3 regions of the Cupriavidus sp. 05T41 genome follow, and region 2 is predicted to be linked to each of the others. Evidence: predicted binding sites of a transcription regulator. Region 2 holds the regulator's gene; each other region holds the start of a gene.
What was found. Region 2 encodes LexA, which represses DNA repair genes until DNA is damaged. Its sites were predicted from a motif close to ACTGTATNNNNATACAGT; they were not measured.
Positions count from the first base shown of each region.

Region 1: the regulator LexA is predicted to act here: its motif matches at 851-868, upstream of dinB (DNA polymerase IV).
Region 3: the regulator LexA is predicted to act here: its motif matches at 1,338-1,355, upstream of AC1DKV_RS09270 (CppA family protein).

Region 1 is NZ_JBFTLQ010000029.1:2,033-4,295, reverse strand. Features, by position in the region: gene dinB (DNA polymerase IV) at 1-788, opposite strand, end outside; gene AC1DKV_RS18255 (hypothetical protein) at 1,079-1,570, opposite strand; gene AC1DKV_RS18250 (23S rRNA (adenine(2030)-N(6))-methyltransferase RlmJ) at 1,946-2,263, opposite strand, start outside.
Region 2 is NZ_JBFTLQ010000021.1:1,333-3,595, reverse strand. Features, by position in the region: gene AC1DKV_RS14525 (asparaginase) at 1-809, opposite strand, end outside; gene lexA (transcriptional repressor LexA) at 1,040-1,696, shown strand; gene AC1DKV_RS14515 (hypothetical protein) at 1,814-1,984, shown strand; tRNA gene AC1DKV_RS14510 (tRNA-His) at 2,121-2,196, shown strand.
Region 3 is NZ_JBFTLQ010000011.1:83,348-85,610, forward strand. Features, by position in the region: gene AC1DKV_RS09260 (epoxide hydrolase family protein) at 1-645, shown strand, start outside; gene AC1DKV_RS09265 (hypothetical protein) at 746-1,087, shown strand; gene AC1DKV_RS09270 (CppA family protein) at 1,393-1,722, shown strand; gene AC1DKV_RS09275 (hypothetical protein) at 1,802-2,077, opposite strand; gene AC1DKV_RS09280 (LysR substrate-binding domain-containing protein) at 2,132-2,263, shown strand, end outside.

The DNA of each region.
Region 1 (2,263 bases), on a different contig from region 2:
TTCGGTTCGGAGCTGACCACGACGGGACGGTCGTCCTGGCCCTGGGCGATTTCCGCCAGCCAGGCTGAGTAGCTGCGGCCGAAGTGGCTTTGCAGCAGCCCAAGGTCGGCGCTGGCGAGGTCGCCGACGGTGGCGATGCCGAGCGCGGCGAGCTTTTCGGTCGCCTTGGGGCCAATGCCGTTGACCTTGCGCACGGGCAGCGGCCAGATGCGACGGGGGATGTCGTCGGCGCCGAGCAGGGTGAGGCCGTCAGGCTTGTCCAGTTCGGAGCCGATCTTGGCCAGGAGCTTGTTGGGGGCGATGCAGATCGAGCAGCTTAACTGGGTGGCTTCACGTACGGCTTGCTTGATGCGCGCGCCGAGATCGGCCGGTTCACCGGCGACTTCGCTGAGATCAATGTAGATTTCGTCGATGCCGCGGTCTTCGATCTGGTCGGTGAAGGTGTGGACGGCGGCCTTGAAGAGGCGGGAGTAGTGCCGGTAGGAGTCGAAGTCGGTGGGCAGCAGGATGGCGTCGGGCGCGAGTTGGGCGGCTTTCATCATGCCCATGGCCGAGAAGACGCCGAGCGCGCGTGCTTCATAGGTGGAGGTGGTGACGACGCCGCGGCCGGCGTAGTCGCGCAGGCGGGCGAAGCGCCGGCTGCCGTCCGGCAGGATTTCGGGCACGGCGTTGCGTCCGCCGCCGATCACCACGGGCATGCCGCGCAGCTCCGGGTACCGCAGGAGTTCGACGGAAGCGTAGAACGCGTCCATGTCCAGGTGGGCGATGCGGCGAGTTGCGGAAGGCATTGTCGGCTGGCAGGGATTGGCGACGCCTCCATCCGGCCATGCCGGGGCGGGGTGTCGCGATAACTGTATGCATATACAGTATATCGAACTCTGCGCCGGGCATCGATGCCGCCGGCGAACGCGCTTTCATTTTGCCTGCAAGCGCAATGCGACGATTCTCAAGACGGTGCGCGCCACCCGCGCGGACATCGGCCGGGCCGGCGGTCGGTTGTCACAAGCGGCCAGCGGCAGCCGGCGCGCGGCTCGCCACCGCCCGCTGACAGCGGTCCGAGGCTGCGCCGGAGCGGCGCTTACCGCAGCAGGAATCCGATATCGTCGACGCTGATCTGCGCTGCCGGCACGCCCCGGCGTTGCTGGAACAGCATGTGCTGCAGCACCTGGCGGCGCTGCGCGGCGAAGACCGCCAGGTCGATGGGCGACCCGGCGCGCGCGTAGTGTTCGATCAGGAGCTTGTAGGCGCGGTGTCGCATGCGCAGGGCCTCGCCGTCGGCGCGGAGCTTGCTGGTGTCTTCCGGCGCGGGGCGCTCGACATTGCGCAGCGCTTCGAGCGCATGGGCGTGCAGGTCGCGATAGCGATCGAGTTCGGCCTGGGTGGTGCGCAGGCGTTCGCGCAGGTCCCGTACCTTGCGCTGCAATTTCAGTGTCATGCCGACACCGTGCTCGATCAGCGCGACGGTTTCCAGTGCATGGCTGGCGGCGGCGATGGTGTTCTTCCAGATACCCCGGTCGGACGTGTCGGCGTCCGTTGCCCAGCCATCGCGGGCTCCGCTCAATGTCTTCATATGACCCCTTTGACCCTTGTATCGATTTCCGGCGGCCGGTCCTGTGGTTTCCGGTCCTGTCCGTGCGCATGGTGGCCGCGCTGACCTGGCGGCCTGCCATGCCGATGCAACCTCGTGCGCTTGGGTGCATCTGAGCCGGCAGCCTTGCGTCGAGGTTTTGGGGAAAGATCGTACGGTTTTACCCCGTCCGGGCCAAGTAGAAGATGCTTAGATCTGGTCTTCCCGGCGCCTATGTCGCGTAATGTCTACGGGCCTTGGCGCGGCTGCCCTTGTCATGGTGCTGACACCGGCACAGTGCGGGCGGGGAGGGGGTCAGGCTCCGCCGCCATGCCGTTGGGGTCACACGGGCGCAGGAGGCAATGGCGGGACGGTGGCTCAGCTTTCCTGGGCTTCGAGCGTGAAGCGGGCGCCGGCGTCCTGGCCCAGCAGCGTGACCAGGGTGGGCATGGCTGCTTCCAGGTTTTCCTTGAGGCGCCACGGCGGGTTGACGATAAACATGCCGCTGCCGTGCAGGCCCAGGCCGCCCGCGACCGGCTGCTTCACGGTGAGGGAGACATGCAGCCAGCTCTTGAGCGGCAGTTTTTTCAGCTGCACCGGCAACTGCACCGATTCGCGGCGTTGCACTTCGGGGTACCAGACCGCATAGATGCCGGTGGCAAAGCGCTGCAGGCCATCCTGTACGGTCCGCACCAC
Region 2 (2,263 bases):
ACGACCGCCACGCCGGCCGCGGCCGCCTCGGCCAATGCCTCGGCCAGCGACTGGTGGATCGAGCCGTTGCCCGCGGCCGCCACGACAAGACCGTTCACGCCCGCCCCGACCAGCGCGTCGACGACCACCCGGCCCGGCTCCGCATAGCTGGCGAGAATCTCCACCTTGGGCCAGGCCTGCGGCATCGGCATGGCCGCGGCCGGCAACCGCGCCGGGGCGCGCGTGAAGCCCACGAAGTCATCCTGCACATAACCGACCGGCCCGCCCGCTGGCGAAGCGAAGGCGTTCACTGCCGACGTGTGCGCCTTCACAACGTCGCGCGCGGCGTGGATCTCCTGGTTGATGACCAGCAGCACGCCCTTCCCCACCGCCTGCGCGTGGCTGGCCACACGCACGGCGTCGAGCAGGTTCAGCGGCCCGTCGGCCGACAACGAGGTCGAAGGCCGCATGGCCGCGGTCAGCACGATGGGCAGCCCGACGGGACAAGCGAGGTGCAACACCATCGCCGTCTCTTCGAGCGTGTCGGTGCCGTGCGTCACGACAATGCCGGCAACGTCGGGTTGCGCGGACCAGAAGCGGATGCGCTCGACCAGCCTCGACCAGAGCGCGAACGACATGTCCTTGCTATCTACCTGGGCGACCTGCTCGGCCTCGATGCGGGCCACACTGCCGAGCGCCGGCACCGCGCCAAGCAAGGACGCCACCGGCACCGTGGCCGCCTGGTATTTGGCGCTACTGGCCGGATTGGAGGAGGAACCTGCGATGGTGCCGCCGGTGGCGAGCACGACGACGCGACGCAATAGGGACATGGCGGGGGACGTGTTGGAATCCGGATTCAAAAGACACGAAATCAGCGATTTGCGTGCCGCGGATTGTAACTCGCTTACCGCCCCACACTTGCGACCAGCACAACCCGCCTGGCGTGCGACAAAGCGCCTGTCGATGAGCAGCCTCCCAAAATTCCGCTTGCACTTCACTCGATACTGTATAAAATCACAGCATACTGTTTAAACATACAGTGCTTTCACATACGGCGACCATGGCGACCCTGACACCGCGACAGCAGCAGATTTTCGACCTGATTCGCAGCACCCTCCAGCACACCGGCTTCCCGCCCACCCGTGCCGAGATCGCCGCCAAGTTCGGCTTCTCCTCGCCCAACGCCGCAGAAGAACATCTGCGCGCCCTGGCACGAAAAGGCGTGATCGAACTCACGCCTGGCGCGTCGCGCGGCATTCGCCTCAAGGTATGGCGCAGCGACTCGGAACTGCCCGACCAGTTCTCCCTCCCCATGGCCGGCGTGATGCAACTGACGCTGCCGCTGGTCGGGCGTGTCGCCGCAGGTAGCCCAATCCTTGCGGCCGAGCATATCGACCGCCAGTATCAGGTCGATGCCTCGGTATTCGAAGTCCAGCCCGACTACCTCCTTCGCGTCCGCGGCCTGAGCATGCGCGACGCCGGCATCCTCGACGGCGACCTACTCGCCGTCAAACGCGCCAGCGAAGCCGCCAACGGCAAGATCGTCGTAGCCCGCCTCGGCGACGACGTCACTGTCAAACGCCTCAACCGACGGGGCGACACCATCGAACTGATCGCAGAGAACCCCGACTTCGCCAGCATCATCGTTGAGCCCGGCCGCGAAGAGTTCTCGCTCGAAGGCATTGCCGTCGGCCTGATTCGTACCGGCGCCTTCTGACGATTCAACAAGTGCGGCTGGAGCGGGCCTGCCCCGCATCAAGCTGCACCCGTTTGTGCCAACGCCACCCGCGCCGCGGGTGCCGCCAACTGTTGTTGCAAATTACCAGGTGTAGCCATGCTGCCAGCCAACCGCTTCTCCGCCCGCCGCCCCGTCAAGCCCGTCCCGTTCCGCCAGTCCAAGGGCGTGCGTATCTATCAGGGCGCGCAACGCCGCACCATGGTCGGCAGCATGGCAGCCATCTGCCGCATGCTCGAACTGGAAGATCTCCCCAAGCTCTCCGCGTGAAATCGCGTTGCGTATCCCTCGATTCAACGGCGCCCTGGCATCACGAAAAAATTTGAGCGAAGTACTAGCCATCCGCGAATGAAGTTTGTATAATCTTGTTTTTCGTCGATCAGCACTCAGCTGAAAGACTACGACGGTGGCTGTAGCTCAGTTGGTAGAGTCCAGGATTGTGATTCCTGTCGTCGTGGGTTCGAGTCCCATCAGCCACCCCAGAATTGCATTGCAAAAACAGCGAGCTGCGAAGCTCGCTGTTTTTGTTTGTGGGTCTGTTATTTGTCT
Region 3 (2,263 bases), on a different contig from region 2:
GACTGGGGTGCCATCATTTGCGATGCCATGGGCCGTCAAGCTCCCGAGGGTCTGCTCGGCATCCACGTCAACAGGGTCGAGCGCGCGACGACTCTCCCGCCGGACGTCGCGAAGGCGCTGAAGAATGGCGATCCGGCACCGGCGATCCTCACCGCCGAAGAAAAGGCGGTGTTTGACCAAGCCAGGGAGTTCCTTGGCAAGGGCTTTGGATACGCCGCGATCATGGGGACGCGCCCCCAAACCATGGCATACGCCCTGGCCGATTCGCCGGTGGGACTGGCGGCGTGGATCTACGACAAGATCGCTGATTGGGTGTTCACCCGCGGCGAACCGGAGCGCTCGCTCACCCGCGACGAGATGCTCGACGACATCACACTCTACTGGCTGACCAACACAGGCCCCGCAAGCGCGCGGATCTACTGGGAAACCAACGCCAGTAGCCCCAATGTAGCCAGCATCTCGATCCCGGCGGCGGTGACGATCTTCCCCGGGGAGGTCTACAGGCCGCCGAAGAACTGGGCCGCACGCGCCTACCGCAACCTCATCTACTACAACCAGGTGGACAAGGGCGGCCACTTCGCGGCCTGGGAAGAGCCGGTCCTGTTCAGCACCGAGGTGCGTGCCGCGTTCCGGCCGCTGCGCTGAGCGCGGCGTGCGGCTAGTGTAGGAATGCGCGGTATGCGCGAGAGCCCGTCATGGAACATCTGGTATAGATTGAATCCATCGCACATGGACGGAATATCGCATGCCAGAAAAGCAAGGACCAAGGATCCGGAATGCCGCGTTTTCGGGCGCGCTCGTATGCGCGGCACTCGTGGCGGGATGTGCCGCCCAGACAGCGACCCCGGTGCCGAACCCGGGCCCGCAAGGCGGCCGCGGCACGCCGGAAGGCTGCCAGGCAGACAAGGTTGGCGATGATGCCCTGATCGGCAAGGCCGAGGCAGACGCCGTCACCCTGCTCCAGGGCTGCGCCTGGCGGTTTGGTGACCGGGAAGGCCAGCATATGCCCGCAACCATGGACTACAACCCGCAGCGCCGCACGCTGGACGTCAAGGGGGGAAAGGTGACCGCGGTACGCCGCGGGTGAGCAGCTACGCCTGGGCTGCATCGGCCGCGCAGGCTGCTTGCGATTCGGCTGGCCAGCCTCGCCTGCCACGACGCCTGCCCCCCCGGAAGTGACATCTGGCGGTCCTGTTTCGAACGTGCCGCACGGCACGTTCACCTCGAATTCCACGGCTTGCAGGGGGGCGACAGCAGTTCGCCGGTAGCGGCTGGTCAATCACAACCGGACCAGCCAGCCGGCTTTCCATCGAACCGTTCCTTGAAAATCCCCGAATACTGTATATATTTACAGTTACTGTATGGATGAACAGTATTCGCGGGGAGCCCAGCATGGAACATCTGGTCCGGGTACAGAATGAATATGATCGCCAGGTCCTGGCATGGCTGCGGGAACGGATTGGCGACGCGGCCCTGCAGGCAGCCGCCCAACGCCTGGCCGGTGACCGCAAGCCCTATCTTTCGACAATCTGCCGCAGCCTGAAGGTCACGCCACCGAGCCGACGCGCACTGCGCAACCAGGCTGGCCGCGCCACCCGTGAGGTCGGGGACCGCTACCTTGCCTCGATCCGCCAGCTTCTCGCGCGGCCGGCGCCGGCACAGCGCCATGCGCAAGTTCCGGGGAATCCGGGAAATCCACAGCACGAGGGCCGTCGGCTCTAGGCTGCCTGGCATCAACGCCCGCAACGCCAGCAACGGTGGGCAGCAGCGCCCACCGCCCTGCGCCCTCCGCACAAGAGCATCAACTCGCCATGCGGTCCGTGGCACGCACATCGCGTGTGCCATCGGTGAACACGTCGCGGTTCATCATGGCGATTGCGCCGGCGTCGGTACCCTGGTGCGCACCGTCCTGGTACGCGTCGCGCTGGCGCGCGCCGTCGGAGAAGGCGTCAGGCTTGCGGGCGCCCTGGCTGAAGCTATCGAACGCCGGCTGTTGCGCGGCGAGCGCCGGCAGCGTGAGCGCGGCAAGCAGCACGGCGGATGCCATGGCGAGCATTTTCTTGCGTGGGGTTTTCATCTTGTACCTCGGCGTATTGGTTTCGATGGATCCGTCAGTGCCACGGACCGGCCTGTGCGCGAACACCTGGCCAGCGGGCGACTGGTGCCGGTGCTGCCCGAGTGGAACGCCGGCACGCTGCCGCTGTTCGTCATGTACCCGCGCAACCGGCACCTGACGGCCAAGGTGCGCGTCTTTATCGACTGG